4 regions of the Alteromonas sp. McT4-15 genome follow, and region 3 is predicted to be linked to each of the others. Evidence: predicted binding sites of a transcription regulator. Region 3 holds the regulator's gene; each other region holds the start of a gene.
What was found. The regulator sigma-54, encoded in region 3, starts transcription at its own class of promoters, with help from an activator protein. The targets are predictions, from matches to a motif close to GTTGGCACGNNNNTNGNNT.

Region 1 (8,090 bases), on a different contig from region 3:
TACTGCCATCAACAATGTGTACCCAGTCATCATGCGCTTAGGGTTTATTACTTTCGGGTTCGGCCTACTTCATGGAATGGGGTTCGCCAGTGTTTTTGGCGACCTTAATGCTCAGTCGAACAATTTGGTAATGAATGTTCTCGCCTTTAATTTAGGCGTTGAGATTGGCCAACTCGCCATAGTTACACTGCTATTACCTTTATTAATCTTACTTAGAAACATACGGTTATATTCAAAAGCTATTATGCCCATTGCATCGTCAATAATTGCGGTAGTAGCGATTAACTGGACACTCCAGCGTTGGTAAAGATCATGCTCTGTTGAATAATAAAGAAATGAATAAAGCAAAATACGCTTTTGAACAATCTTTCGGCACTTAATCACAAAAAGCTTAAAAAAATGTTGTATAGGCGCGCGGCATCGCTATAATGCCAAGCATCAACTCCACGTTGATAACCATACACAATGCCAGTGTGATGGAATTGGTAGACATGACGGATTCAAAATCCGTTGCTAGCGATAGCGTGGCGGTTCAAGTCCGCCCACTGGTACCATCTTCTTCTTTTTGAAGTTGATACTGAAACCGACCTTTGAGTCGGTTTTTTTGTGCCTGCAATTCGACAAATCGCTACGCAAGCTTGTCGGCCGAAGGTCGGTCCCATTAAGCCTACGTTTTTTGTCACCCAGATGTCAGTTTAGGCAAAAACGAATTAAACTCCATTTAACAGCTTCAAATCGGTATAATCGCGCGCAAATTATTGAAGGAAATAGAATGAAAGTTTTAGGTGTAGATTTAAAAAGTAACGACGCTACCGTATGTCTATTGTCGTTAGTTGACGGTGTATTTCATATTCCAGATTGTCGCTCTCGCCGCTTAACACTTGCAGACACTAGCGCTAAGGGTTTAAAGAACTTTCAGAGCACGTTTGCCAAATTAGCGGCTGATTATAAAGTGGATGCTGTTATCATTCGTCAGCGTCAGAGCAAAGGCAAGTTTGCAGGCAGCGCCATTGGTTTTAAGCTTGAAGCAGCCATTGAGCTTATCGACGATTTAGACGTGATTGTCTTCAGCCCAACTGACATAAAAGAATCGTTACGCAAAAATCCTTTGGCAGTGCCGTTCTCTGAAACAGGTTTAAAACAATTTCAAGAGCCCGCATTTACAACTGCTTATGCATGGCTAATGAAAAATGAGCACGAGGCTTAAGGCTGGGTCAGATAAATAGACAATAGTGAGATCCAATGCACCTGCAGAATATTCGCAGATGCATTGGATTAGCGTAGTTAGTTAACTTCAATTGACCAATCAGCACCGTCATTAGCAGCCGACCAGTAATAGTTCTTTGGAACAGCGCCAGCTTCTACAACCCACACTTGAGCCACCAACCGTTCAACATCACCACCAATCGTGAGCTGATATTCAGCCGCACCAGCAGGCAATGTTGTGCGCAACTGACAGGTAGTGTAGTCAACTTGCACTACCCCATTCACCGTTGAAAAGTTGTTGCAAACATTCAAGTACACTCTCGATGCATCAGCATTATTATCCAGTGACAAAGTTAGGTTGTTTTTGCCTATAAAGTCGAATTTTTCATCACTAATAATATCACCTGTTTCTTCTGGCTCTTCCACCGGTTCTGGCGTAGTAGTGGGCGGCGGCGTACTTGCCGGAGGCGGTGTGCTCGCAGGAGGCGCAGACTGCCCATTACCACTAGAACTTGAAACTGACGTATCGCTACCGCTACCACCGCCGCCACAAGCGACTAACACTGCAAATGCTGGAATAAGTAAAAGATGTTTCATTGTCAGCCCCTTAGTAAGAATAAACTTTTGATAAATCAGCGTTTTCGCTCTTAAACCATGACTTTTTGTCTTGGCCATTAGAGCTTACAAAGTCTGCAAATTGAGGGTAAGCTCTTAAAATATCCACATATTCTTGAGGATGAAGCCAGTTACTGTTCGTGCTTGCATTAATGGCTATAGCCCAAGGTAATCCATTTTCTGTTTGATAGGTGGCCCCAGCTCCCAAGTCTGTGGCATCTTCAGCTAAACCAAAGTAACTTGTGTTTGCTAACGCTGTAGGTGTTTTGTTTTTAAGATGAATCTCCAAACCGCGCCCTGGATTACTTGCAAAGGCATCTCCATGTTCGGTCCCCTCTGTGGCAAAGATGAAGGGTTTGTAAGGAGCCTGAGGGAAGTTACTTACACTCACATCACGATTGAACTGAAGCGAAATTGCAAACTTAAATTCATATTGGGATGTACAGCCTTCCTCAGTTTTATAGAACCAACAACCACCTGCTGTCACGTGATCCCATAAATCGTCGCTAATTTTTAATACCGCATACTCGGTACCATTCTCTAATAGAGGTGTCGCCACTTCGGCGCCATTGATATAAAAGCGAATTGTATCAGTATCGATATCCTCATTAGTGATACCTTCAAGTTGAATAGCAAACCCATTGTTATACGACGCTCCCATAGCGGTTAATTCACCGGTGAGGCTCAGTTTTTTAACGTGGTTTTGTTGCGAGACAATCATTGACGAGTTAAGACGAATCACAACATCGTTAAAATCATAATCACCGGTTTCAGGCCAGTTGTCTTCAAAGGCCAAGAAGTATGGCGTATTGTTCACTAAACTGTTGCCTGAGTTAACAACCGCTACTTGATAATCTTCCACCTCACCATCAGTTACACCACCGCTTGGTCCAACCCCCGCCGTGGTTGTATAGCGCACACGGGCCCAAGTTACACCTGAGGTGACCTCTAATGGAGTATCTTCGAAGAGGAAGTGCGTGCCTGAAGTTAAGCTTTTGTCAGCAATTAATTGCTCGCTCGCGTCGAACTTGCCATCCTGATCCCAGTCGACCCACATACTTAAAAAGCCGTCGCCTTCGACTGTTACTTGCATAAAGCTTTCTAGACCAGCTTCAAACGCAGTAATAAAGTTTACCCCGTCTTCATCGCCATTGGTTTGCTCATCAGTGAACGGTGAAACATGCGCATCATATTCAGCATCTATAGCATGACCCAAATGAATGCCTTCAACCACACCGTGTCTTGCGCCATTGCTGGCAAGTGAAGTTAAATACGAATCTGGCGCATCGCCGAAATCAGTAGTCGCAGGCACAGATTCATCGGTGATGGGTGCCATCGCACAGCGCGCACCATCATTATTGCCAGAACTTGGGCCATAGGCGAAAAGCTCAGCCTTTGGATTATTCCCGTCAACATCGATACGGAAAATGTTTCCATCTGAGTTTCGGCTAATGTAAAAGGTGCCGTTTACGTCAAAATACGCCGCGCCGAAGGTTCCTCGTTGCCCCACGTTGCTTACTTTCGACTTACTACCCGTGCTAACGTCTATTCGATATAAGTCACCATATTTGTCTACAGCATAGGCAAAACCGTCGGTGGGATGAAACGCTAAGTCATAGATTAGCAGTGAAAGCGAAGCGCCATCGATTACGCGCTGCATGTCTAAATAATCGACATCATCTTCATCTAAAGAAACTCGATACAAGCCATATTGACTGCCTTTCTTATACAGATAATAGGCATTTTCAGTAAGCGCCACATCACCAACAAAAAAGTTCGCTCCGGGCTTATTGGTTACTGTTAACGGCTCAATTTGGTAGTCGTTACCAATTCGTACGATAGTGTTGTTTTGATAACCCCAACCATAAAGGTATCTGTCGTGGTTACTGAACCCAAAACCATTAATCCGGTCGTTCGTGCCCAGATTACTTGAAAGTAAATCAACGTTTCCTGTAACGAGATTCACCCCGTATAACTGGGCGGTAGTGTCTTGCATTAGAAAGGCTTGTGATGGACAGCTGTCAAAAGCGTCTGCTGCTACGTGGCATGATGAAAATGCCATTAACATTGCGGCTGCTAGCTTACATTGTCTCTTCATTTAACTTCTCACAATCAAAGGATAATAATGACTGTGATTACAAGTTGCATGCCAGCATCAAGATAAAACTAATCAGCATCAATAAATTAATCATTTAAAACAATATCATATAGAAAAGCCCATCTGATTATCACGTCTATTTTATTGAGTAAACACACCTCATTTTTTCAATTTGCGAATTGCAAAATCAAAGAGATTCGCAATAAGAAAATCAATTCAACGCCATCACTCAGCACTTTTTTCAACGAACAATGCTCGAGGAAACAAAATGTCACATTTTTTTTACCTTTAGTGATAGTGTAACCATACCCGTGTTCAATATACTGGGTTATCAGACAACCGTTTTTTATTCAGTTTGCCTGTAATATTTTGAAGCGTTTAACGACTAACGCTAACAGACAACTCATTCAGTAAGCTAAGTAAATTTAAGTTTTAAACAAACAAGGAAATAGATATGAAACTAGCAAAAATCCTCATGCCTGCGCTTTTAATTGGTTTTAGTTCATTGGCACACGCTACCGATGCAGATGAAATTATCTCTACATACCATGAAAATATTGGTGGGGAAGATGCACTTAAAGCAATGAAAGGTATCAAGATTGTTGCCGAAGTATCGCAAGGACCGATGAAGTTCCCATTGGAAATTGTCCAACAGTCTTCGGGCAAGCAATACACCAAAGCAACTGTGCAGGGTCAAGAAATCATGCAAGGCGTATTTGACGGTGAAACGCTTTGGAGCACTAACTTCATGACTATGAAAGCAGAAAAAGCGCAAACCGAAGAAACCGAAAACATGAAGTTAAATATGAACGACTTCCCTGATTCGTTAATGGATTACGCTGAAAAAGGCTATCAAGCAGAACTGATGGGCACTGAAAGTGTTGACGGCGAAGACACCTATAAGGTGAAACTAGTTAAAGAGCCTATTACCGTTGAAGGCGAAGAAATACCGTCTATTGAATATTATTACTTCGATGCAGAAAGCATGGTCTTAGTGATGATGGAAAGCGATATTCACAGCGGTCCAATGAAAGGCCAGGTTCAACAAATAAAAATGAGTGACTATCAAGAAGTTGACGGTATTTATTTCCCGTTTGCTATGACACAAGGCATTAAAGGACAGCCTGCTGCTACATCGCCACTAGTTATTAATGAGATTGAATTAAACCCAACTGTTGATGACAGCGTGTTCGCGTTTCCAGCTGCACAATAAATTGGTTTTATAAGGAGATAAACCCATGAATCAACTCCCAAAACGCTGGGCGTTGGCAGTTGCTATTGCAATCACTACAGCAGCAAGTGCACCCGCACTTGCTGTTGACAAGGCAAAAGGCAGCCCAATTTTTGGCGACTTACAAGCACGTCACATTGGCCCCGCGCTAATGAGTGGTAGATTTGGCGACATTGAAGGTCACCCTACGAATAGCCGAGTGCTTTACGCTGGCGCGGCAGGCGGTGGTGTGTGGAAAACTGAGAATGGTGGCGCAACTTTCCAGCCCATCTTCGAAGATTTCCCTCAGTCTATCGGTGCTATTGAGGTAGACCCGAGCGACCCTGACAATACCGTATGGGTTGGTACAGGTGAGATCTGGACGCGTAACAGTGTATCGATTGGTGACGGCCTGTTCCGCACTAGTGACGGCGGTAAGAACTGGGAGCTCATGGGTTTTGAAGGCTCTGAAAGAATTAGTAGCGTTATCGTAAACCCGCAAAACAGCAACGAAATTTACGTTGGTGTGTTGGGTGGTTTATGGGGTGACAGTGAGCAGCGCGGCGTCTACAAATCAACAGACGGCGGCAAGACGTGGGAGCAGCAGCTTTATGTCGACGAAACGACAGGTTGTGCTGACCTTATCATGGACCCTCAAAACCCAAACGTTCTCTACGCTTCAATGTGGGAATTTAGACGTACCGGTTGGTCATTCAACTCTGGCGGTACCAATAGTGCACTGTATAAATCAAGTGATGGCGGTAAAACGTGGAACAAAATTCACCAAGGCTTCCCTGAAGGAAAGCTTGGTCGAATTGCCGTAGCCGTTGCACCTTCTGATCCGAACAGACTGTACGCAGTGCTTGAAACGGAGAAAGATGAAGAAAAAGGTTTATACGGTTCAAATGATGCCGGAGCAACATGGCAGCATCTTAATAGCGATTTTGGGTTAGTAGTAAGACCTTTCTATTTCTCGCGCATTACGGTTGACCCGAAAAACCCAGATATCCTTGTGAAAGGTGGCCTATTTGGTTCGATTTCAAGAGATGGCGGCAATACCTTTAGAAACATGGGTACTATGCATTCTGATATCCACGATATTTGGTTTGATCCTAACGATTCTGATCAAATGTTTGTCGCCACTGACGGCGGTATTTACCGTACGTGGGACGGCGGCACCACGATGGAAATTGTTGAGAATATTCCTGTATCTCAGTTCTATCACGTCAGTGTAGACAACGCACAGCCATATAATGTGTACGGTGGTTTACAAGACAACGGCAGTTGGTATGGCCCTTCTGCCGCCCCTGGTGGTGTGCGTGCAAGCGATTGGAATAGTGTCGGCTTTGGCGATGGCTTCCGCGTGTTAAAACACGAAACCAAACCCGTAATCTATTCTGAAATGCAAGGTGCTGAAAACGTTTGGCGCTACAACACCAAGCTAAAACAAATAAAGACTATTCAGCCATTGCCTATTGAAGGTACGCCTAAGTTTAGATTTAACTGGAATGCACCAATCACACTAAGCCCTAATGAGCCAGATCGTATTTATATTGGCAGCCAGTTCTTACATGTATCGGACGACATGGGTGATACGTGGAAAATTATTTCACCTGATTTGACAACTAACGATCCCGAAAAGCAAAAGCAACTGGAATCTGGTGGTCTGTCGATGGATAACTCAGGTGCTGAAAACCACTCCACTATTTTCACCATTGCCGAGTCGAGCTTTGATGAAGACATCATTTGGGTAGGTACAGATGATGGTAATGTTCAGCTTACAAAAAATGGTGGCAAGTCGTGGACGAACTTAATCGACAACGTACCTGACTTACCGAAAAACACATGGGTGTCACACATTGAAGCAAGTGTGCACGACAAGAAAACTGCTTATGTGACCTTTGAAGGTCATACATCAGGTGACATGAAACCTTACGTTTATAAAACGCAAGACTTTGGTAAAACCTGGACAGCGCTTCACGATGACACCATTGAAGGCTTCGCCAGAAACATTCAGGAAGACACAGTAAATCCAGATTTGCTATTTTTGGGAACTGAGTTTGGTCTGTTTGTGTCAATCAATGGCGGAAGGTCGTGGGAGCGTTTCACTAACAATATGCCTGCGACAGCGGTGCACTATATAGCGTTGCAAGAGCGTACCAACGATCTTGTAATGGGTACACATGGACGCGGCGTTATTATTATTGACGATATATCACCCCTTCGTGAGTTAAACGACGATGTATTGGCGAAGGCAGTACATTTCTTCGATGAAGGAGCTGCAACCATTATAGATGAAGAGCAAAGCTTTGGGGCTGGCGGCTTTGGCAGCGAAACCCAGTTTGTAGGGCGCAACCCAAATAACGAAGCTAAAATTGCTTACTATATGAAGAAAAAGCACATCTTTGGAAAAATGAAGATTGAGATCTTCAACGAAGAGGGTGAGCTAGTAAAAGCGTTACCAGCGGGCAAGAAGAAGGGGATTAACTTGGTCACATGGGATTATCATTTACCTGTCCCTAAAATTGCTACCGGAAAGACGTTTGCTCGCGGCGGTTTCGCGGCCCCTACCGCACCAGCAGGTGAATATAGAGTGGTATTAACCAAGGGCAAAGAAACCTTTGAAAGCACATTAACGCTTAAAAACGATCCTGACTCTGCCCTATCTAAGCGTGAGCGTCGCAAGCTTCAAGAAACCACGATGAAGCTATATGACATGACACAAGACTTAGCATACTTAGTTTATCAAGTTGACCAGTACCTAAACGCAGCACAAGGCAGTGAATCTGACGAAGTTACCGCGATCACCGATAAGCTTATGGCGCTGAAGGAGACCTTAGTTATCACTACTGGTGACAACTACGTTGGTGCAGCTGAACCTCAGCTACGCGAGAAAATCGCAGACTTGTACAGCAAAATTACGCAAAGTTTTGTAGCACCATCTAAGTCTGAAATGCAGAA
Region 2 (8,090 bases), on a different contig from region 3:
GATTGTCTTGTCTAAATTTTTAAAGAACAAAGTGCAGAATCATCGCAGATGACTTCTGCGCAAGGAGGACCAACATTACTCTCAGCTGATTCGTTACCTTGCTCAGCAGCAAGGATGTTACTCTTTGCCGCCAGCCGCCTCTCCCGAAGCGGATGCGTATCTTACAGCGCATCTATTTTTTGTCAACAACTTTTGTTTATTTATTTTTAAACTTGGTTTTTGACATCCTCATCAGTTGTTAGCTTTTCGCTGTTCCCTGTTGAGGAGGCGCGCATTTTACGCATTCTTTCTTCGTCGTCAACACCCTTTCTGGAATAAATATAAAAAAAGCGACCGTTCGGTCGCTTTTTAAACTATTCGATTAATAACGCGGCGAATTAGCGTTATTTCTTCTCTTCTGTTTGGTTTTCGCAGCCTTCAACATTAGTGGCTTTGAAGTCTGCATCTTCTTCGTGGTCCCCTACCACATCGTGTAGAGTCACCTTATCGACCGTGCGAAATGTATTTATAGGTCCTGCAAGTGCATATAGTGCAAACACTAGGAATAACACAAGGGCAGGTTCGGTTGCTACCACTACGAATATAAGTAGTACTAGTAACAAAGCAACAAACGGAACCTTACCGTGCCAGTTCACTTCTTTAAAAGAGTTGTACTTAAAGTTGCTCACCATCAAAAGGCCCGCTAACCCTGTTACAGCGGCAGCAACAAAACCATAATCAGTTCCAACAGCTTCATACTCAACACCGACCCATACTAGACCAGCGACAACAGCAGCAGCTGCTGGGCTAGCTAGTCCTTGGAAAAAGCGTTTATCTGCAATACCAACCTGTGTATTAAACCGTGCTAGTCGCAGCGCCGCTCCAGCGACATAGACGAACGCCGCCAACCATCCAAGTTTACCAAGCTCAGTTAAACCCCAGTTGTAAGCTACTAATGCAGGTGCAACACCAAACGATACCATGTCTGCCATGGAATCATACTCTGCACCAAAATCGCTTTGCGTGTTTGTCATGCGAGCAACACGCCCATCAAGCCCGTCAAAAATCATAGCAACGAAAATCGCGACTGCCGCAGCTTCAAAGCGACCATTCATGGAAGACACCACCGCGAAGAAGCCTGAAAATAGCCCCGCTGTAGTTAATAGGTTAGGAAGTAGATATATTCCCTTTCTCTTCTGTTCAGACATACGTCCTCATTATTCAACTTAATCTTATTCAATTATTTCATATCTCGTCGGTTACGCATAGATGTGTCTTTTATACGCTAACTACCCAATCTATAGGCAAAGTAAATAACAGCGTATCAGTTTATATACCGTATACAAACCATCTTCACTTTATTATGGCGATCCCATGTTGAAGTTCCTCGCGCCCAGGCGCATGAGAGAGCTTTCCCTTATCAATTTATTTAGGATTAATTGAAATGCGGTTAAGTTCCATAACAAAGTTTTGCGTAGCGTTATCGTGCGTTGGTGTTATTAGTACGGCGTCAGCGGGATATCGGTACAACTATAATTACAGTCAGTGCGGCGGCAGCAGTACCCAAACAAGCACAGCCGAATGCAACTCGCCCCTTGGCGAGAATGTTTACAACCTTGTCGACCATGGCATCTTCGAAAGTACGTCTGCAAATTCATCTAATGTGGCTATTGGTGGCGTCAATGTAGCAGTAAGCGGATGGGCAGATACCTACGGCTATAATGACGATATTGTTGTGGGTGCCGATACCTACAAAATTTCCGACAAGTACGGTTACGGCGTAACCAACGAAGATTGGGAGTCAACATATAACTCACCAGATCACGCTATTGATAACGTAAATACTCGCAACGGTAACTGGCAAGATTTCGACTTCGTATTATTTTCATTTAGTGATGATGTAACTTTACAAGGCGCTAATTTTTCGTGGGCCTATAGTCAGTATGACACTCAGGTGTCGGTAGCGGCTCTTGATAACATAAGTTCACTAACGTCAGGCAGTAGTACTTGGAGCGATATCGTAGGCACTGCGATCACATCTTCCTATAATGTTGAAAAATGCGACTCTACCGATGAGCATCTAAAATATAAGTCTGAATTCGCGCTTAATACATCATCCAAATATTGGCTGGTTGGTGCATATAACAAGGTCTTTGGTGATATAGGTGGCTATTCAAGCAATGATGCATTTAAGCTAACTAGCATCGGTTTTTCAGTTAGTGATAAAACTCCCCCTCCGGATAGCACAGCAGTCAGCGAACCAGGCACACTGGGACTACTATTCGCCTCAGGTCTTATTGTTATGTGGAGACGAAAAAAGACTCTGATTTAACTATTATACGAAAGACTAAAACTGGCAGTTCTACACTGTCAGTTTTTTTTACTCTTCATTAATCACCCATTCAACAAAGACACAAAAACTCAATAATAACAACAACAAAAAAACTGGCACGATTTTAGCTTAGAGGGAAGTTATTACTTCTTTCAAATATTCCGTTGTAGAGTTTTACTAAATGAACAAGCTGTTAAAACTATCTTTATCTTCATTACTTGTTGTTACCTCACACGCCTCTCTTGCTGATGATTCAATGCTCGAACAGTACACTTACGACATGATTGCACAGAATGTATCGAAGGGATTTGAACCTACTGCGAACTCAATAAAAATTAACGGTTCAGATATTTACGTTTCATATACTACGTGGGCGGATACAGCTGCGTCTTACAACGACAATGATGATCGAGTTGTTAGACAGAACGGACTGGACTATAGCCAAACCTATGGCCTTGCAATGACAAACAAAGACCATGGGGGTGGCCTTAGTGACTGGCATACAATCGATAATAACCAAGACGATTGGAAATTTGACTTTGACATGGTCTTATTTTCATTTAGTGAAGCCGTAGCACTTACAAACACCAAATTTAACTACCTGACTGGTGCTGGTAATGAAAACCAACTTACCGTTGTTGGGTTTGATAATATTGATATTTTCAAAAATGCATCTAGTAGTGTAACTACGTGGACTGATATTGCAGCGTCTTCTGCGATTACATCAATTACCCACAAGAATATTTCCACTAATCCGCATAATCTTGGTAATTACGAAGTAACATATCCAACTTCACTCAAAGAAGCTAAATATTGGCTAGTAGGCGCTTACAATACATACTTCGACCCGAATAATGATGAAACTTCAATTTCAGGCTCTGGTTTTAAGCTGGCTTCATTAGGCATTTCTCAACGCAACGAAACTCCTGACGTTGACGTTAGCGAGCCTGGAGCGTTTGCTATAATGAGCCTTGGACTGGGTTTACTTCTTTATCGTCGCAAGCGTCGCGTTTAATTGTTTAAAATTAAACAGAAAACACGTATCTTTAAAAGGTGGCTTTAGCCACCTTTTTTTATACATAAAAATACCATTTTCAGGTGGAATCTCAGGTAATCATGGATATCTCATACAAAAAAAGAAGCTTTGCGAAAAACGCTTTGTTTTCTATTTTCACTACAACATTCTTAGCGCTGCAAAGCCCGATTAGTTTTGCAACAACGTCGGAAGATTATGAGAAAGCACTCACCTCATTTAACAACAACGCATACGACGAAGCATACATTCACCTTAAAAACAGCCTTCAAAAAGATCCTGAAAACTTAGCAGCGAAATTGCTTATGGGTGAAATACTGTTAATTAATGGTTACTTGACCGCCGCCGAAATGGAATTCGTTGAAGCCCTAGAAATGGGTGCTGATATTAACCTGCTTGCAGAACCTTTAGGTAACACTTGGTTATTTCTTAATAAATATCAAGATATCGTAGAATTCTCAAACCTAGACAGACTATCCGGTGAAGCAGAGCGAGAGTGGCTACTTATAAGAGCTACAGCCTGTATTCGATTAGAAGATGAGGCATGTGCATTAAGAGACTACAATACTATCATCGCCGCTTCTCCAGATTTTGTACCCGCAATAAATGGCTTAGCGTCGATAGCCCTACAAAATGAAGACCTTGATAAGGCTGCAGGGCTCATTACAAAGGCGATCAATATTGAGCCTGAAAATGCGATCACTTGGCGACTGAAAGGTCAATTAGCTTACCGTCAAGGCGACACAGCATCTGCCACATCACACCTTCAAAAAGCATTGTCATTTAATAGGGATGACCCGATAGCGCTTAGAAACCTTGTCGACCTCTATCTGGAAGCCAAAGATTATGATACCGCCAAACTTTTCGTCGATGAAATTATTGAAGATACACCAAACGACCCGTTAGCCATATTGCTAAACAGTTGGTTACAAAGCCGAGATAGCGATCAAGCCATTGATAACACTAAGCTCAAAGAGCTAAACGATTTTATGGCACAACTTGACCCTGAGTTAATAACTTCTCAGCCTATGCTGCTTTATATAAGCGGTCTGACAAATTTCTTTAATAACAACATGGAAACCGCAGCGAAAGACTTTAACGCCTACCTGCAAAAGGAACCTGAGGACCTACAAGCTGTATTGATGCTAAGTCAGGTCTATATCGCTACTCAACAAGATAAACAAGCGCTTCTGTTGCTTGAACGTCATCAGTCTGCGCTTATGGAAGATGTAGACTCGGCATTACTACTAGGCGATTTGTTCATCAGACAAAATAAAGCATTTAAAGCAGAGCGGTTACTAGAAGATTTGGAAACCTTATTTCCAGAGGAAGGGAAGCTTCAATTATTTAAGATAAAACTAATGGCTGCGCGAGGCAAACAAGCGCAAGCGTTGGAAATATTGGAAAAGAATTTAGCTAACTATACTGAAAACGCGGGCTTTTTGTTCACCTACTCTTTAATGAACCTTCAAGCTGAAAAATTCGATAATGCGCTCAAGGGTGCCAATCTACTCAATAGCATGTTTCCAGATAAGGCCGAAGTGTACAACCTTAAAGCTGGGATCCTAATAAGACAAGGAAATCTATCGCAGGCTAAAGTTAATATTGAAAAAGCACTGGAAAAAAATCCAACGCTATTTCCCGCTAAGTTTAATTTAGCGGCAACCGAAAGCCGGTTAGGCAACACAGAAAAATCAAATGAGTTAGTTGAAGAGTTACTTCAATTGTCACCGCAGCATAACGAAACTCTGCTTTTAAAGGCATTTAATCTAACAAGAAGCGGGGATGTTGAAAAAGCGAAGCAGATTTACCTTGATGTTTTAACGCTTAATCCGTCCAATATTGGCGCTAGAGAACGGATTTCCAGCCTCTATCAAAGGCTAGGTGATACAAAAAGCGCACTTTATCACCTTGATTTGTTGTTGAAAGACGATTTCGATAATGCCGATTATTTATTACGAAAAGCACAACTTCTCATCGACGCAAACCGCACATCAGATGCTGAAAAAACGCTTGGGATAGTTAGAAACTTTATTGACGATACCCCAGAAAAACTGATCGTCTACTCTGAATTAATGCGCTCCTTAGGTAGGGATGAAGCTGCGAAAAGTGCAATGGAAAGTGCACACTCCGTTGCCAAGCAAAATACTTTCGTTACGTTTCGCTATGTGAGCCTCTTACTAGACCTTCAAGATAACGAAAAAGCAGGTGCATTGCTTGCGTCCATACCCGCAGCACAGCAACAAAATCCCGTTTACCAGTTTTTGAGAGGGCGCCTAGAAGCAAATAAAGGTGACACAGAGGACGCCATCACTTATTACAAAAACGCCTTAGAGTTAGACCCTCGCTTCTCTCAGGCCTTTATAGCAATTTACAATTATGCGCTTAATGAGGAGTTCGTTGACGTCTTTTTAGAGATAGCGCGTAAACTATCTCAACAGGATGGAGGCAACTTATTGGCTAGAAACCTCCTTGCGCAGTATTTGTTTTTTATAAGAGAATTTGATGAATCGATTGCGCTTTACAAAGCGTTGATTGAAGAACCAAACTTATTAAACCCTGCTGAAGCGTTTAATCGCCTTGCCATCATGTCAATTGACTCTTCATTACAGGAAGCCAGCAAATTTGCAGAGAAAGCCTACTCTTTGCAACCGAATTCAGCGAGGGTACTCGACACATTTGGCTACATTAAAGCCCTTGAAGGTGATTTGGAGGGAAGCTTAAGAATGCTTCGTGATGCATTTGCCCGAGACGCAAACGATCCTAATATTCGCTATCACTTAGGCTTTACGTTGGCCAAGTTAAATCGCGTTGAAGAAGCAAAGAAAGAACTTGAATATGCAGTAAATGTAGAGCGTCCTTTCTTTCTTCGCCCTCAGGCAAAAGCATTACTAGAAAGTTTGTAAGACGGCAAACATGTTTTACAACATAGTTAGCAACACGCACAGTTACGTGCGTGCTTCTCCATTCCACCAATACCTGGGTTGAAGGTATTGGTGGGATCTAAAGTACGATAAAAAGCGACAAGAGAATCTTCTGCTTTGTATAAGTGACCCACATTGTGCTCCGCAGGATACTTGGCTCCCCTATCATCAAGTACCGCTAACATGTCTTCTTTTACTTGTTTCGCATCCGCTCCTTTTTTCAACACATAGTCTTGATGAAAAACGTGGCAAAAAAAATGGCCATAGTAGAGTGACTTATCAATATACTGCGATATGTGCTCGGGCAAAGTTTCCACCCATTTATTGTCATTGCGTCGCAGTGCAATATCAAGCGCGAGTATCTCCCCCACGTCTTTTTGTTTAAGCGTTTGGTATCTTACCGCTGCACCGGCTGCTGCAAATCTCAGTAAAAAAGCCCTATTTGCTTCATCCTCGGTACACGCTATGAATGCGCCTTTATTTGGTTTACTTTCAAACAAATCACGGAGGTACACATTCGCTTCGTCTATACCCTTATCACTCATCTTTACAATAAGATGATGTTCGTATTTGTCACGGAATTGTCGCAAGCGAGGCGGTATGTGATCTGGAAATAAGTGGCTTAACCGCTGCATTATTCGGTCAGATAAAAAAGAAGGTAGAAAGCGCAGTTTATTAGTAAAGGCGTCGACTCTTCCTTTCACTGCGAAGAGTTTAGGTAGAAAGGTGGTCCCCAGATGATGAATACTCAAAAACGTGTCTTTGCCATATTTATCAGCAATGTCGAACATGTCACGATGCAAATATTCACCGACTTCAGGTAATGAGGAAAAGCCTTTCAGCATATCTCTTCGAATCTGGGTTAATACATCGGCATCATTGGTAGCAATGTAGAAGGTTTGCTCAGCATCAGGGACTGCGAAGGTATCTAGCACCACCGCAAATACTGCAATTTTGCCTGCACACCCGCTCGCTTCATACAATCTAGAAGGATCGGCATTGAACCGACTGGGTGTGTCTGCATCGACATTTCTAACGATATTCTCGTAATCACTTGCGGATGCTTTCTTTTCGTTAAAGTCGACCTGTTTATTGAAATTGCCAGCAGATAAATTGTTTAGTATCTCTTCTGGCGAGCTCCCGAGCGCTATACCCAGGTGATTGACCAGCTGAAGCTTACCTTCTCGGTTAACCTGAGCATACAACACTAATTCGGTATAAGCTGGACCACGCTTAACCAATGCACCGCCAGAGTTGTTTGCAACACCACCTACTATCGATGCGCCAAGACAAGATGAGCCAATTACCGAGTGAGGCGCTCTTTTAAGCGGTTTGAGTAAGTTTTCGAGTTTATGCAATGTCGCGCCAGGAAAGCTGATGACTTGCTTACCACCATTTAGCAGCATAATGTCATCCATCGCTAACGTATTTATGATCACGACAGGACGGTCATAATCATTCCCACTAGGCGTTGATCCCTCAGTTAACCCAGTTTTAGCCGCTTGCATAATTACGATACAATTTTCTTCGACACAAATTGATAACAAGTGCCAACATGCAATTAATGTTTTAGGGAATAAAACAGCAAGCGCATCGCCCTCCCCAGAACGCCATCCTTTTCGATAATGTGAGGTTTGTTGATGACCATAGGCTACAGCCCCCTCTCCTACGACTGCTTTAAACTTCTCAATAATAAGAGATTCGCGCATTTGTTTTCCTTAAGCACTCTTGCTGCGCCACCGGTGTGACCAAGTGTTTATTTCTATGTATCACTATATTGCAAAAAAGAAAGGCGCTCCATAAGAAGCGCCTTTTTAATCAA
Region 3 (8,090 bases):
ACAACCAGTTTCAGCAAATCATTACGCAAAGCTTGAGCAAGCATGGATTCTTGCATGACGTGGTTTCAAATTATCAAGCTGCACTGTCATTACTTGATGCTCAGCACTATTCACTCGTCATCGTGCAGTCCCACGCGCAACAGTCTTGCTTAGACCGTATTGAACGTTTGGTATTACAAAACCCAGACAGTTGGATTATGGCCGTTGACGGTCAGCAAGTAACTAACGTGAGTGCTGATGAAGCGGATTATTTTGAGGTGGGCGTCGATGATTACCTTGGAGGCGCATTCAACGAGCGTGTGTTTGTTGCTCGAATTCGTTCGCATATGAGAAGGAGTATGCCGAGCCTTGACACAAGCCTTCAAAAAAACGCAGACAACAGCATTCAAGCTGGGCCCTTTAAAGTTGATTTACGCTATCACAGCGTTACGTTAAACGGACAAGCCCTATCGTTAACTGCCAGAGAGTTTACCCTTATTAACTACCTCTGCCGTCACCCAAATCAGGTTTTTTCGCGCAATCAGTTGTTGAGTGACGTATGGGGCTACAACCATGAAGGGTATGAGCATACCGTTAACACCCACATCAATCGATTGCGTAATAAGTTAGATAATGTAGCCAGTATAGATAACGGCGCACAGCTCGTTGAAACCGTGTGGGGTGTAGGATATAAGTTAAATTTAACCGGCTACGTCGACAAAGCACTCAGTGCGTAATGTGTATTTCGCTGAAAGGTTAGATAAGGAAAAGGGTAGCGGTACCCAAGAAGGCAAAAATACCTACAACATCAGTGATGGTAGTCAGGATAACGCTACCTGCTAATGCAGGATCTATTTTTAAGCGTTTCATAATCATAGGTAAGGTTGCGCCTGCTAACGCTGCTGCAATCATATTGACTAGCATTGCAAAGGCGATAATTACCCCAAGCATATAGTCTTGTTTCCACAGCGCGATTACCGAGGCAATGAGGACTGCCCAAATAGCCCCATTTAAAAAGCCAATGGACATCTCTTTACTAATTAACCAGCGGGAGTTACTCGCGTTGACGTGACCAAGTGCCATACCGCGTATGACCAGTGTAAGTGTTTGGTTACCTGCAACACCTCCCATGCTTGGCACAATAGTATTTAGAATCGCCAGCACGGCCAATTGACTTAAGGTTGCCTCGAATAAATCGCTTACCATTGCCGCCATAAGGGCAGTGACTAAGTTAACCGCTAACCAAACAGAACGACGTTTAGTACTTTGCATGACTGGTGCAAAAGTATCTTCGTCATCGTCAAGGCCCGCCATACTCATCATCGAGTGCTCTGCGTCTTCACGGATAATATCGACTACGTCGTCAATAGTAATACGACCAACGAGACGATTATTTTCATCTACCACAGGTGCTGATAACCAGTTATATCGCTCAAAGAGACTTGCCACTTCATCATCAGGCATATTAACGGGTATTGCTTCTGACTCTGTATCCATTACGTCAGACACTTTGTCATCTGTATCGGCGGTAAGTAAGCGAGTAACGGGGACAATACCAACAAGGTTATCGGTGCGATTTACTACATAAAAGGTATCGGTATTCTCAGGCAGTTCACCTTTTAAGCGTATATAGCGTAGAACAACATCAATAGTAACATCTGGACGCAACGTAATTGTGTCCGTGTTCATAATGAAACCAGCGGTCTCTTCACCGTATGATAGTGCTTGCTCGGCACGCACCCTATCTTGGGCGTCCATGGAGTCGAGAATATCTTGTAAAACGGTTTCTGGAAGGCTACTGAGCGTTTCGGCTAAGTCATCCGTGTCCATCTCTTCCAATGCATCAACAACATTAGCTGGAAGCATTTTAGCGATGATGCCATTACGCACGTCATCAGAAAGTTCTTCTAATATATCACCGTGGAAATCGCCATCAATTAGCTCCCACAAATCATCACGAGTTCGGCTGGGGCTGGATTCAAGAATATGAGCAACATCAGACGGGGGAAGTTCTAGCAGAAGCTTACGCACAGACACGAACTGACCGTTGTTCAATGCACCATTTAATGCACGAAGCTGAGTCTGTACGTATTTGGAAACAAGCGCTTCTGCCATAAGTAGCGAGTCCTACTAAGCTAAACTGAGATTAGATGAAACGAGCTCATCCCAATTTGTCTACAGGGCAATTTGGGATTTATGCAGTAGAATATCGCAATTGTGATGAAGCTGTCATGACAATTGCGAGCATAATGACGTTATTATGACTAAGTGTTGTTTATTTCGCCAATTCAAGTGCTTGTATTGGGCGGGAGCACTTACTCGGCCTCGTTGAATTTGCCTTCAATAAGTTGCTCAATGGCTGCCATGGCTTCTTCGGCATCACTGCCTTGCACGACAACGTTGACTTGTTCACCTTGATGACTTTCAAGCATCATTAGTCCCAGTACACTGTTTGCGTCAGCTTCCTTGTCACCCTTTTTAAGCACAATTTTGGCGTCAAATTGGTTGGCTAGTTGTACAAGTTGCGTGGCAGCACGAGCATGAAGCCCTAATTTATTAACGATTGTGAGTGTTTTCTCAATAATCATTACTGGTTCAACTCTCTGTGACGGATTTGAACGTCTGGATGAATTTCCAAAAATGTTTTTGATAGCGCTTGGGCGATGTATACCGAGCGGTGCTGTCCGCCAGTACAACCAATTGCCACGGTGACATAACTGCGATTATTGCGCTCTAAATGTGGAAGCCACGTTGTGATCAGGTTCTGTATTTGCCAAATAAATTTTGTTACTACAGGTTGAGACCCTAAAAATACTTCAACAGGCGCGTCTAGCCCAGTCAAGTGCTTTAAATCTGGTTCCCAATGAGGGTTGGGCAAAAACCGTGCATCAAATACATAGTCTGCATCTTTGGGAATGCCGTGCTTAAAGCCGAATGACTCAAACACAAGCACTAATCGCGAGCTTTTCTTACCAAGAATACGTTCGCGTATTAGCTCAGCGAGTTGATGAATAGTGAGTTTGTCGGTATCCAAATAGAGATCGGCTCGCTCGACAATAGGGGCCAGCAGCGCTGACTCTGCGCGAATGGCTTCAGAGAGAGACTTGTTGAGCTTGGCCAGCGGGTGCAATCTGCGTGTTTCGCTAAAACGCTTAACGAGCACATCATCACTAGCATCAATATACACAATGGTCATCGACCAAGACGAAGGCAGGTAATCAAGTATTTCTACTAAATCGTCTGGATTTTTAGGCAGGTTACGTACGTCTATGCTAACGGCGACTTGATCGTATTCATCAACCACTGTGTGCGTTAGCGTAGGGAGCAAGTTAACCGGAATATTGTCAACGCAGTAATACCCTAAGTCTTCAAGAGCGCGCAGTGCAATTGATTTTCCTGAGCCCGAACGACCACTGATAATAATCAGCTTCACTTATATTCTCCCTTTACACTGTTAAGCGCTTAATGCAGTAATGTTGTATAGCAGCGAGTTACGCTAACGCATTTATAATGTCATCGCTTGTGGTAGCACGCCTTATTGCTTTAATAGTGTCTTTATTACTCAGTTTGCCTGCGACTGTGGCTAGTGTTTGTAGATGACCTTCGGTTTGTTCTTCAGGTACTAATAGTGCAAAGAAAATATCGACAGGTTTTTCATCTAGCGCATCAAAATCAATAGCTGGTGTGCTGGTAACAACAATGGCAATAACTCTATCAAGGCCAGCTAAGCGACCATGGGGAAGGGCAATGCCGTTTCCGATACCTGTGCTACCCATTCGTTCTCTCGCCAACAAACTATTCAGTACTGTCGACTGGTCGATATGCGCGTTGTTCTTAGCAGCAATATCGGCAATGATCTCTAAAATACGCTTTTTACTATTACATTGAACCGCACATTCAGTGCGGTCCAGACTTACGATGGCTTGTATATCCATACTTAATTAACTACTAGTGCTTTTTAAGTTTTTCCTTATGCTTGATTACCTGCCGGTCGAGTTTATCAACCATGCTGTCAATCGCCGCATACATGTCGGTATTTTCTGAGGATGCGAATACTTCAGCGCCACTTAAGTGAACTGTCGCTTCTGCTTTTTGGTTTAATTTTTCAACGTTCAGGATGACATGCACATTAGAAATGTGATCAAAGTGACGTTCAAGTTTGCTGAACTTCGTATCGACATAATTACGCAAAGAGTCGGTGATTTCGACATGATGACCAGTAAGGTTGATTTGCATATTTCGTCTTCCTTATATTATTAAGCCCGTTAAATAAGGCTCTTGCGTTGGTTCGACGGCGGGATCGATAACGATTCCCGGTACTTTGCTATTGTCCGCCGGGCAACTTTAATGCCTTGCTCGGCCAACAATGAAGCAATCTTGCTATCACTTAGTGGTTTACTGGGTTTTTCAGCTGCCACTAGTTTTTTGATCAATGCACGAATGGCGGTTGATGAACATTCACCACCTGACTCCGTTGCAACATGGCTAGAGAAGAAATACTTCAACTCGAAGATGCCACGAGGGGTATGCATGTATTTTTGTGTTGTCACACGTGAAATAGTCGATTCGTGCATATCTACCATTTCTGCGACATCATTTAATACCATTGGTTTCATCATTTCTGGGCCATGTTCAAAAAAGCCCATTTGTTGCTGCACAATACAATTTGCTACCTTCATCAGTGTGTCGTTACGCGACTCTAGGCTTTTGATAAACCACTTGGCTTCTTGCATGTGTGAGCGGATAAATTGTGAATCGCTACTGTTCTTCGCACGGCGACTCATTGCGGCATATTGTTGATTGACGCTAAGTTTTGGCAGGCTATCAGGGTTCAGCTCAACCACCCAACGGCCATTCTTTTTGGTAACCGATACATCTGGAATAACGTACTCAGGTTCTTTAGTAACTAAAGCACTACCTGGGCGAGGATTCAAGGTTTGCAGCAAACGCATAGCCTCGCGAAGCTGATCTTCTTTCAATCGGCTCTTGCGCATTAAGGTGCGGTAATCTTTGCTACTCAGCAAATCAGAATAGTCTTCTATTAACTGCTTTGCCTCGGCAAGCCATGGTGTATCATCTGCGAATTGGCGAAGCTGTACCATCAAGCATTCTTGTGGGGTGCGCGATCCAGAACCAATGGGATCGAACATTTGAATGCGCTTTAATACACATTCTACTTCGTCCATTTCAATGAGTTCCTCTTCATCTTCGCCAGAGGCTTCTTGCGCGTTAACCGCCTCTAAAATCTCTTCAAGAGTAACGGTTAGATACCCTGACTCATCGATAGAATCAATGATAGCCATTGCAATGGCACGGTCAGTGTCAGAAAAAGGGGTGAGGCGCATCTGCCACAATAGATGTTCTTGTATGTCCTCAGTCGTTTCACCTTGGAAAATTTGTTCGTCGTCACTGGCAGGTCCTGGTGCCGGCGCAGACGATGCTGAATAATACTCATCCCATGTGCTATCGATTGGCAATTCGTCTGGAAGATCATTTTTTTCTAGTGCGTCGCCAGCTTCCAAAGTATCACTTGATGCAGTGGCAGAAGCTTCTACCCCACTGTCATCATTATCGATGTTATTTTTTTCAAGCTGAGGCTCGTCGTGGCCTTCTTCAACTTCTAATAGCGGGTTTGAATCCAACGCTTCTTGAATTTCTTGTTGAAGATCGAGCGTAGAAAGCTGCAACAGTTTAATGGCCTGCTGCAACTGAGGTGTCATGGTGAGTTGTTGGCTAAATTTTAGCTGTAAAGATGGTTTCATCTACGTCTTATTTAAATGCTCTAAATTGAATATACCTGAGCGAGATTGAAAAATGACAATCCGGTTACACTAACTATAGCCTGAATTGTTCGCCTAGGTATACATCCCTTACTTTTTGATTACTTAAAACCTGTTCCGCAGTTCCTTGCGCAATAAGCTCGCCATGACTCACAATGTACGCTTTTTCACAAACATCCAATGTTTCTCGTACGTTGTGGTCAGTGATAAGGATACCGATACCCCTATCTCGAAGATGTTGAATAATCTTCTTTATATCATTTACTGATATTGGATCAACACCAGCAAAGGGTTCATCCAATAAAATAAATTGTGGTTTAGCTGCAAGGGCGCGCGCAATTTCCACTCGGCGGCGTTCTCCCCCTGACAAACTCATCCCCGTACTATTACGTATATGGTTAATATTAAATTCATCAAGTAGCGCATCGGCTTCTTCCTCTTGCTGCTGTGAATTTAAATCTTTACGGGTTTGTAAAATTGCCATGATATTTTCATGCACAGTGAGCTTTCTAAATATAGATGCTTCCTGCGGGAGGTAGCCAATTCCGCGGCGTGCACGCTCATGCATGGGCTGATGTGTTAACTCGTTGTCGTCAATTTCAATGGCGCCCTTATCAAGAGGAACAAGCCCAACAATCATATAAAATGTTGTGGTCTTACCAGCACCATTTGGGCCTAACAGGCCTACAATTTGACCTGTCGATACACTGAGGCTGACATCTCGGACAACCTGGCGTGATTTATACGCCTTAGCAAGGTTTCTTGCGCTCAAAGTAGCCATTGCTATTGGTTGCCCTCGTTATCTTGTTCGTTGTCTTTAGCATTCGTCTTGCGAATTGCTTCAGGAGTGAAAACAGTTGTCACTCTTCCTTCACCGTTGTCGTCATCGCCACCGGTTGCAAGCAGTTGCTCGGTAATCATATCAAAGGTAATGCTGTCACCTTTTACCATACTGGTGTCTTGTTTCAGCTCCGCTTTCCCGGTAAGCGATATCACCCGATTAATCACTTCGTAGCGAATTTCATTCGCCTTAGCGGATACTGGCGTTCCATCTTCAAGCTCTTGCGTATAGCTCGCAGGGTTACCGCGTGCGACAAACACTTCTCTGCCTTCGCCCGCTGTCGCGATAACTTCAACTTCGTCGGCATTAATCACAAGCGAGCCTTGAGTAATTAGAACATCATCTTTGAACAACGATGTTTTATTTTTTCCATCAACAAATTGTGACTTAGCATCGACTTTAATTGGCTTAGAAAAGTCATCTTCACTAGCGAAAACGGAACCACTAGCCAACGCTAAAATTAAGCTAGTTGCTAGGGGAATAAGTGGTTTGTACATGATCGATAAGCTCATATTCTTGGGTGCGCAAATTCGCATTAAACCCATTGCTTTGAATGACATATTGCGACCCCAGTATCTCTACTGGTTGATCAGATGTCATCTGCTTGTTGTCTAAATTAATCTGAATGTATTGTGTCGTAATGGTTTTGACAAAATCATCTGTAGTTTGGTTCTCTATTTGTACGTTATTTTCAAGCTGAATCAGCTCGTTGTTGTACAATGTTCCTTCCACAGCGGTAACGACCCACGGTGACGTAGCGTTATCAGTGTAAAGTGTATAGCGTGGCGCACGGAACAATACAAAGCCAAGTTGATCGTAATGCTCCATCGATTCTGCAAACACCTTATGATTGAGCTGGCCGTCTTGATTATAAAGAGTCGTAGTAAGATTTTTTGCCTTATACGCGGGTTTTAATGCATCAAGTTCGCCGCTATTTCTTACTTCTGGCGGCTCTTCCATCCACGTGGGTAAATACATTAGTAGCGCCAATATAAATAGCGCAGAAATGCTCAGCCCCAGTCGATTGAAGCCAAATTGGCTCATACACTCGCTCCAAAAATACCTTGCTCAACCCCTTTGGCTTGCAGGATTGTGTCAGAAATTTCGCGCACAGCCCCAAATCCACCAGGGAGCGTAGTTTTCCAGTTTGCTTGTTTAGCGACAAAAGGATGGGCATCTGAAACTGCAATTTTTACGCTTGCATGGGCAAACATACCTGTGTCAGGCATGTCGTCGCCTACAGTGGCAACATTATCAGGGCGCAATGACAATTCAGTCATTAGGGCTTGTAGTGCGGCAGACTTATTTTCTTCACCTTGAATGATATGGGCTACGTTGAGTGCCTTCATGCGGTTTTCCACAATGGTAGAGCGACGCCCCGTAATTACTGCAACGTCAACGCCATGACTCACTAAGGCCTTTACGCCGTAGCCATCTCGGGTGTGAAATGCTTTGAGCTCTTCACCATCATTGCCCAGATAAATGCGCCC
Region 4 (8,090 bases), on a different contig from region 3:
TCTCAGACGCCCCAAAATAAACACCTTTTTGCTTGTCCCACGCAATGGCTTGGTAGCCGCCAAATGCGCCTACTACACGTTGTAATTTATGCCCGCGTTCCATTAACTCTCGCTGGACGGTTTCACTGAACCCCGATTCTAGACTTACGTATCCGCCATCCATCATTAGCGCTCCCGTCGGGCTACTTGAGCCGCTGTGTAAAATACGCGGGGCATCGCCAGCTTCTTGTAAGTTCATGCCAAAGTCGAGAATATTCACAATGATTTGTGCATGCATTTGCGGTTGTGTACCACCGCCCATCACACCAAAGCTCATCACAGGTTCGCCGTTACGGGTAACGAAAGCAGGAATAATGGTATGGAAAGGCCTTTTACCGGGGCGATACTCGTTAAAATGCCCCTCTTCTAGCGTGAACATTTCACCTCGATTTTGAAGAATAAAACCCAGTCCCGGCGGCGTCATTCCAGACCCCATACCGCGATAGTTACTTTGAATAAGTGACACCATATTGCCATCTTTGTCGGCAACGGTTAGGTAGATGGTATCCCCTTCATAAATACCTGCATCCACACGCATGGCTGCTTTTTCATTATCGATAAGTTTTTGCCTTTCTTTGGCATAGTCTTTTGAAATAAGCCAATCTACGGGAATGTCATTAAATGCAGGGTCTGCGTAAAACTTTGCTCTGTCTTCAAACGCTAATTTTTTCGCTTCTACAAAGGTGTGGATATAGTCAGCAGAGTTAAATCCCATGCCTTCAATATCGTAGCGCTCGAGTACATTCAAAATTTGAAGTGCAGCGATACCCTGACCGTTTGGCGGTAGCTCCCAAACGTCGTACCCTCTGTAATTAGCCGATACAGGTTCTACCCAGTCAGAAGTATGCGATGCTAAATCTTGGGATGACAAAAAGCCGCCCTGAGCTTTCATGTACGCATCAATAGTGCGAGCGATATCGCCTTTATAGAACGCATCTCTGCCTCCAGTGGCAATTTTTTCATAGGTAACCGCAAGGCCAGGGTTTTTGAATATGTCGCCTTTTTTCGGTAGCTTTCCATCTATTAAGAAGGTCTCAGCAAAGCCATCGTAATGGCCTATTCGCGCGTGATTCATTTCCCAGTAATAGGCAATAAGCTCAGACACAGGAAAGCCTTCCCGCGCATACTTGATGGCAGGGGTCAGCAACGTGGACATTGGCAACTTGCCGAATTTCTCGTGCAACTTAAACCACCCATCAACGGCGCCTGGAACAGATACGGGTAAGGGTCCAAATTTAGGAATGGTGTTGTGGCCGCGCTCTGCAAATACCTCTTTAGTTAACTGCCTAGGAGAGCGCCCAGAAGCGTTTAAACCCACTAATTCTTGCGCTTTGGCATCCCAAACAATAGCAAATAAGTCTCCACCTACTCCGCAGCCCGTTGGTTCGACAAGACCTAGCATGGCGTTTGCGGCTATGGCAGCGTCAACGGCACTACCGCCTTGTTTTAAAATATCTAACGCCACCTGCGTGGCTAAAGGTTGACTGGTAGCGGCCATGCCATTTTGTGCAATAACTTCAGAACGACTGGCAAAGGGTTCGCCTGTTATTCGATCGTATGCATGGTTAGATACACTGACAAATACGAGTAATGCCGCGACTAAGCGAACCTTTAAAGCCATAGTTTCCCCTTAACAGCAACAGCACCTTTTTCTTATACGTAAACACTAGGTGAGCGTTTATAGCAAAAGGCACCCTTATTATTGTTTTTCTACACCTAACTCGATGAATGAAAAGCTCTGCTTTTTCTTCATCATACCCACCCTAGTGTAGCGTTATTGTCACAATACGGCTAATACCAATACTAAAACGAAAAAAGCCCCGCAGATGCGGAGCTTAAGTGAAGTAATGTAGGCATTATTATTGTTGTTGTCGTGTTGCCTAATCGTAACTTACTTACGAACGGCTGCTTGTAAAGTCTGGGTATGCTTCCAAACCACACTCGCTCATATCTACACCGTCGAATTCTTCTTCTTCGCTTACACGGATACCCATAACCGCTTTCAGCACTAGCCATACCACTAGACTTACTACGAATACCCAAACAAAGATTGTCGCTGCACCAATAAGCTGACCTGTGATGCTTGAACCGTCATTAGTGAAAGGTACAAGGATAAGACCAAGCAGACCTACTACACCGTGAACAGAGATTGCACCTACTGGATCATCAATCTTAAGCTTATCAAGACCAACAATGCTTAGTACTACAAGGATACCACCAAGACCACCGAATAGTGTTGCCTCTAGTGGCGTCGGTGTAGAAGGCTCTGCAGTAATTGCTACAAGACCCGCCAACGCACCGTTAAGCACCATAGTAAGGTCTGCTTTTCCGAATAAGATACGCGCTACAATTAACGCTGCAATTGAACCACCCGCAGCAGCTGCGTTAGTGTTCATAAATACAATGGCTACTGAGTTTGCACTTTCAACAGTCGCTGTAGCAAGTACAGAACCACCGTTAAAACCAAACCAACCCATCCAAAGAATAAATGTACCTAGAGTAGCTAGCGGAAGGTTAGCACCTGGGATAGCATTTACTTTGCCATCTGCAGTGTATTTACCTTTACGTGCACCAAGTACAAGCACACCTGCTAATGCTGCCGCAGCACCTGCCATGTGAACAATACCTGAACCTGCAAAGTCAGAGAAACCTAGGTCGCCAAGTGTATACATACCAAATACGGCTTCGCCGCCCCATGTCCAAGCGCCTTCCATTGGGTAGATGAAACCTGTCATGACTACCGCAAACGCTAGGAATGCCCAAAGCTTCATACGCTCAGCAACTGCGCCCGATACAATAGACATTGCCGTTGCAACAAATACTACTTGGAAGAAAAAGTCGGCAGAAGGTGCATAGGTTGCTGGGTCTTCAGCAACACCCGTTGCGCCGTCACCCATGATGCCGCTTAGGAAAGGACCCCAGTCGCCGCCACCGTACATGATGCCGTAGCCACAAACCATGTACATGGTGCAAGCGATAGCAAATAGTGCAACGTTTTTAGTTAGAATTTCAGTGGTGTTTTTCGCTCGAACCAAACCTGCTTCAAGCATAGCAAAGCCCGCAGCCATCCACATGACTAGCGCACCGCAAATTAGAAAGTAAAAGGTATCTAGCGCATACCCAAGTTCAAAAGTGATTTCCATTATTGTGTTCTCCGCAAATTCTTCGTTGTGGCTTACAGCGCGTCGCTATCCGACTCACCAGTTCGAATACGAACGGCGTGTTCAAGGTCGTAAACAAATACCTTGCCGTCACCAATTTTGCCTGTTTTGGCTGCGCCAACAATGGCTTCAACCAGGCGCTCTACTTGGTCGTCCTGAACTGCAATTTCCAGTTTGACTTTAGGTAGAAAATCCACCTGATACTCCGCTCCGCGGTATAGTTCTGTGTGTCCCTTTTGACGTCCAAAGCCTTTCACTTCAGTCACGGTTAAACCGTCGATACCGATTTCTGAAATGGCTTCACGAACATCATCTAGCTTGAACGGCTTGATGATAGCTGTGACTAGTTTCATGAGATGCTCCCAGTTTATTTTGGTTATTTGTGCTATTCGCGTGTTTCTTGTTGTTGCTAAGCTAAACCAAGAGCCATGCCATAAATAATTATTCATATAAATCATATAGATAATCATACTCATGCGTTCTATCAGAAAAAACATTGCACCATATCTGTGCACACAAGCGTATTTGCCCAACGATGATGCGCGAAGTAAGAGAAGTGGGATAAGCGTACTAATAAGTAAGACGAGTGTAGGCGGGAACTATTTGTTTGCCGCTGATGTCAGTTATGTACTATGACGACGATCACTGATATTTTTTTTGCGCCAGAGCGCGATATGGAAGTCCGCAACACGGCTAAAAAAGCAACGTGGAAGTCGCTTTTTGTGTCATCGTGTGTGCATGTTTTAGGGTTTGCTTTAGTCATCGTGCTGTCGCAATACTCACTTGAAAAAAGGCGCGAGCAGGTCAGTAAAGAGGTAAACGCTCAGCCGATAAATGCGGTGCTGTATATCCCAAGAAAAACAGCACCGCCTTTAGACACTAAGGTACAAGAAAAAGAAGCGTCATCGATGCCAAAACCGTTAAAAGTTGATGATACAGACGTGCCAGTTCCGGAAATAAAAGAGCCCACACAATCAAACCTTATTGAAGAAAAACAAGAACCTGTAACAAAACCCAAAACAAATACAGAACCACAAACTAATGCGCCTACAACAAGTTTGCCTGAGACATCATCGTCAAATGCTAATCAACGCGCAGGACAGTTCAACTTTTCAGCCAAAGAGGCAGCTTCACAATATTTTGATGCCTACAATAATGATCAACTTGCTCAAGAAGCTGTCGATGCTGCCCGAGAGTATCAGCACAATAAAACGCACCCTACGATTGTTGATCCCAGAAAGGATAATGACGAGCAGGCTATGCCGCCGCGTCCTGTAAAACGGGTAGATTGTACCAGCAGCGCGGCTAAAACGTTGGCTGTACTTAGCGGTATAACTGGCGGTACGCTTCAATGCACCAATTTGGGTGATCCTAATAGGTTTATTGACGCTCGGATTAAAAAACGTCCCAATGAGGGGCGTTAATCATTTACTCCAATTGCCCCAGAACAATTACGCCGTCTTGTTCAAACATGTTGAGTGACGTTTTCTTTGAATATGCTTCAAGCCACTTTGAATAAAGGGCTCTGTATTCGTCAGATTGTTTAAAGTTATCCGCGGCAAACTTAAGTTTGTTAACCAACGCTTGATTAGTGCCTTTTTTCGACATCGCTAAATACGTTGTTGCTTTTTGATAAGTAAATAACTTTTTGAAACCTTCACAGGCACCATTGAGCCCATCGCAAATAATGTTTGCGCCACCGTCAGATAAAAACAGATAGTCCGCGCCACCATTGGTGAGTTGCATTACCACCTTGTCCCAGGAATCCTCTGTCACATCTATGTGACCAGCCGCTTTTACAAGCTCTTGACGAAAGTCTCCCTTTAACACAGCAATGCGACTGCCTTTAGGCAAGTCTTCTAAAGAAGTCGCATCTCCTTGATAATCTGCCCGTACAAACATGGAATAGGCATTTTCTGTGATAGGGGTAATCCAATAAAACGCTTCTTCGCGCTCAGGCGTTCTCGCTAAAGAAAAAACGAGAACATCGGGTTTCATCGAACTTTCTACAAAAATTCTCTGCCAAGGCGCCGTTAAGATCTCAGTCGGCAAGTTGGCTTGCTGCAATATATTTTGCACCAATTCAATAGCGTAACCTTTTAATTTACCGCGCGGCCCTCTCTCGCTAAACAAAGGTTCTAAGTTCGTTATAACCCAGAGGTGCGAAACATTACTTTCATCTTTTTCAATTCTACCTAACGCAATCACACCTTCAATTTCATTAGCGTCTGCGGATATTGTTGTCAGTTTTGGCAGCCAACGTTGAACGAGTTCATCGAAAGCTGGTGTTTGAGCAAAAACGCGTGCCGTTTTGGTCAGTCTATCTGCCATTGCCTTATTCGCTTTTGTCTTTGGCATTGCAATATAGCTGTATTGAATATCATGGGTGTGCTGCCTTGATAGTGATGTGCAGTCAAGGCCGTTCTGCTTACAAATGACATCCATGCCAAATTCAGAGAAAAACACGGCATCAACATGCCCTGTCAGTACTGCATCAATGGCTTGTGTCCAAGTGTCGTATTCGACCATCTCAAATTGTGCATATTCGCGCCCCAACTGGGCTCGATAATCACCACGCATAACAGAAACAAGAAGGGTTTTATTTTGACTGGCCAACGCAGTTAAATTGATAGGTTTTGCGCCGTAAATACCGATAACATTTGCCGTAAGAGGGGCCAGCCAGTAGAACTTATTTTCTCGCTCGGCGGTACGCCCTATCCCCGTTGCGACGACACGCTCTCCTAGTTTCATTCGCTCAATCAAACGAGCGAAGGGCAATGGCGTTACTTCAGCATCAATGCCTGCGGCAGTGAGAATAGCGCGCGCGTAGTCGACAGAATACCCTTCAACCGTACCGTCTTCTTGGAACTCGCTAAAAACAGGTGTGTTGCCTGAAAGAACAACAAGGGACTCTTCAGCGTTAGTATTAGCCATAGACAGATTCACTAACAACAAGCTACTTAACACTAACCAACGAACCACCAATACAATCTCTCCTTGAATAAACTGGTGCCATAGTAGACTAAATAGTAAACGAAAAACAAACGGTATAGAGAAGTTATGAGCGCTTATAATAACCTGGCGGCTGGCCAAAGTAGGCTTTGAAGCGACGCGTAAACGACGTAACATCGTCATACCCCACGCTCAGTGCCACCGTTAATATAGGGGTATCAGTATTGCTTAATAAGGCTTTCGCTTTTTCCATCTTCGTTTTTACTAAGTAATTGCGTAAGCTCAATCCCGTTGTTTGCTTGAAGCGCACCTTAAATTGCGTTTCTCCCATACACGCGATGTCGGCTAAGGTTTTTAAGTCGTGTTTATGTGTGAGATCTTGATGGATGTGGCTTAATACAGGAACTATGCGCTTATCCGTATTTGCGCCTTTTTGAGATGTGCTAAGCAAAGCATAAAATAGAGCAATGACTTCGTGCCTTGCATCGTCTGTAAAATGGTTGAGCTGAATATCGACAAAGTTCAAAAACGCTTGAAACGGCGCATTAACTTGAAAAATAGGCTGCAGATTGTCCTTAAAACCGTCAGGCACGCGATGTAAATCTGCAACAACAAATTTGCACAGCTCATTGGCTCGAAAAGTATGTACTTCGTTAGGCGCGATGCATACTCCTTCACCTACCCCGACTTTCCCATCAAAATTATCTAAGCCAATCTCGATGTGACCATTTATTGGTAACACCAACTGATAATATTCATGAGAATGACTATGCATGGTTTTGGTGTACGAGCGAATAGACAATGATGGAATGGTGTGTTCAGGCATGGCAAGGTTACGCGCTATTGCAAACAATGTAGATGTTGTGCAGTTTCGCAATAAGACATAGCCAGTGCAAATATCAAATGTCTGTTGCCAACGACGAGCGGCAAAGCGTATGCTTTAGACATAATAAAGACACAAGGAAAACTACCGTGGCCGCAGCCAATTTACTCGCGCTATTAGATGATATTGCTACGTTAATGGACGACATTGCCACTATGTCGAAAGTTGCCGCACAGAAAACTGCTGGTGTATTAGGTGATGATCTCGCCGTTAATGCTGATCAAGTACAAGGCGTGAAAGCAGATAGAGAACTTCCCGTAGTATGGGCAGTTGCCAAAGGCTCGTTACTGAATAAAGCGATACTCGTGCCTGCCGCACTTGCCATCAGCACTTTCGTTCCCTCATTGATCACCGTCTTATTAGTCCTGGGTGGCCTTTATTTGTGCTTTGAAGGCGCTGAAAAATTGCTGCATAAATATCTCCCTCACGAAGAAGAAGTCAAACACCGCGAAGCAAGAATTGAGGCGCTCACCCATGAAGATGTTGACATGGTAGCGTTTGAAAAAGAAAAAATAAAAGGCGCCATACGTACAGATTTCATCTTGTCAGCAGAAATTATTGTTATCGCCCTTGGTACGGTCAGCGATGCCAGTTTAACGACCCAAATTGGGGTACTTATTGCGTTAAGTTTAGCGATTACGCTTGGCGTTTACGGATTGGTTGCAGGGCTGGTTAAGATGGATGATGTGGGCCTATATATGTTGCGCAAATCACTCACAGGAAAAATGAATGGTGTGCAACGTTTTATTGGACGGGCATTACTTGTAACTGCACCAGCACTTATGAAGACCCTCGCAGTTGTCGGTACCGTCGCTATGTTTTTAGTTGGTGGAGGCATACTGACCCATAGTATTGGCTTTTTGCACTATATAACTGACTGGTTTGTCGGCCTTGCGCCCTCTATGTCGTTAGTTATGTCTATTGCAGCTGACGGCATAACGGGCATAGTCGCAGGTACGATCATCACCCTTTTTGTTGCTCTTGCAAGTAAAGTGAAACGCTAGCAGTTAAGCTAAGCAACTGGCCTAAGTTGCTATGATGGCGTTGTAATCGCG

Region 1: a site for sigma-54 is predicted at 3,957-3,975, ahead of LHL20_RS14580 (LruC domain-containing protein). Genes of this name have one in related genera too.
Region 2: a site for sigma-54 is predicted at 2,424-2,442, ahead of xdp1 (exosortase-dependent surface protein XDP1). Genes of this name have one in related genera too.
Region 4: a site for sigma-54 is predicted at 3,618-3,636, ahead of glnK (P-II family nitrogen regulator). Genes of this name have one in related genera too.

What each region holds. Positions count from the first base shown of each region.
Region 1 covers NZ_JAJALG010000022.1:21,442-29,531, forward strand. The annotation lists gene LHL20_RS14560 (HupE/UreJ family protein) at 1-307, shown strand, start outside; tRNA gene LHL20_RS14565 (tRNA-Leu) at 468-554, shown strand; gene LHL20_RS14570 (DUF3010 family protein) at 773-1,207, shown strand; gene LHL20_RS14575 (hypothetical protein) at 1,285-1,803, opposite strand; gene LHL20_RS14580 (LruC domain-containing protein) at 1,814-3,919, opposite strand; gene LHL20_RS14585 (outer membrane lipoprotein-sorting protein) at 4,374-5,132, shown strand; gene LHL20_RS14590 (WD40/YVTN/BNR-like repeat-containing protein) at 5,158-8,090, shown strand, end outside.
Region 2 covers NZ_JAJALG010000055.1:15-8,104, forward strand. The annotation lists gene pssA (CDP-diacylglycerol--serine O-phosphatidyltransferase) at 384-1,187, opposite strand; gene xdp1 (exosortase-dependent surface protein XDP1) at 1,424-2,311, shown strand; gene xdp1 (exosortase-dependent surface protein XDP1) at 2,493-3,326, shown strand; gene prsT (XrtA/PEP-CTERM system TPR-repeat protein PrsT) at 3,428-6,250, shown strand; gene dld (D-lactate dehydrogenase) at 6,277-7,977, opposite strand.
Region 3 covers NZ_JAJALG010000007.1:62,451-70,540, forward strand. The annotation lists gene LHL20_RS07645 (response regulator transcription factor) at 1-716, shown strand, start outside; gene mgtE (magnesium transporter) at 736-2,094, opposite strand; gene LHL20_RS07655 (HPr family phosphocarrier protein) at 2,295-2,567, opposite strand; gene rapZ (RNase adapter RapZ) at 2,567-3,412, opposite strand; gene ptsN (PTS IIA-like nitrogen regulatory protein PtsN) at 3,471-3,914, opposite strand; gene hpf (ribosome hibernation promoting factor) at 3,928-4,215, opposite strand; gene LHL20_RS07675 (RNA polymerase factor sigma-54) at 4,245-5,741, opposite strand; gene lptB (LPS export ABC transporter ATP-binding protein) at 5,815-6,540, opposite strand; gene lptA (lipopolysaccharide transport periplasmic protein LptA) at 6,543-7,097, opposite strand; gene lptC (LPS export ABC transporter periplasmic protein LptC) at 7,066-7,644, opposite strand; gene kdsC (3-deoxy-manno-octulosonate-8-phosphatase KdsC) at 7,641-8,090, opposite strand, start outside.
Region 4 covers NZ_JAJALG010000025.1:38,769-46,858, reverse strand. The annotation lists gene ggt (gamma-glutamyltransferase) at 1-1,660, opposite strand, end outside; gene LHL20_RS15460 (ammonium transporter) at 1,935-3,182, opposite strand; gene glnK (P-II family nitrogen regulator) at 3,215-3,553, opposite strand; gene LHL20_RS15450 (hypothetical protein) at 3,833-4,624, shown strand; gene LHL20_RS15445 (substrate-binding periplasmic protein) at 4,629-6,182, opposite strand; gene LHL20_RS15440 (helix-turn-helix domain-containing protein) at 6,259-6,978, opposite strand; gene LHL20_RS15435 (DUF808 domain-containing protein) at 7,125-8,039, shown strand.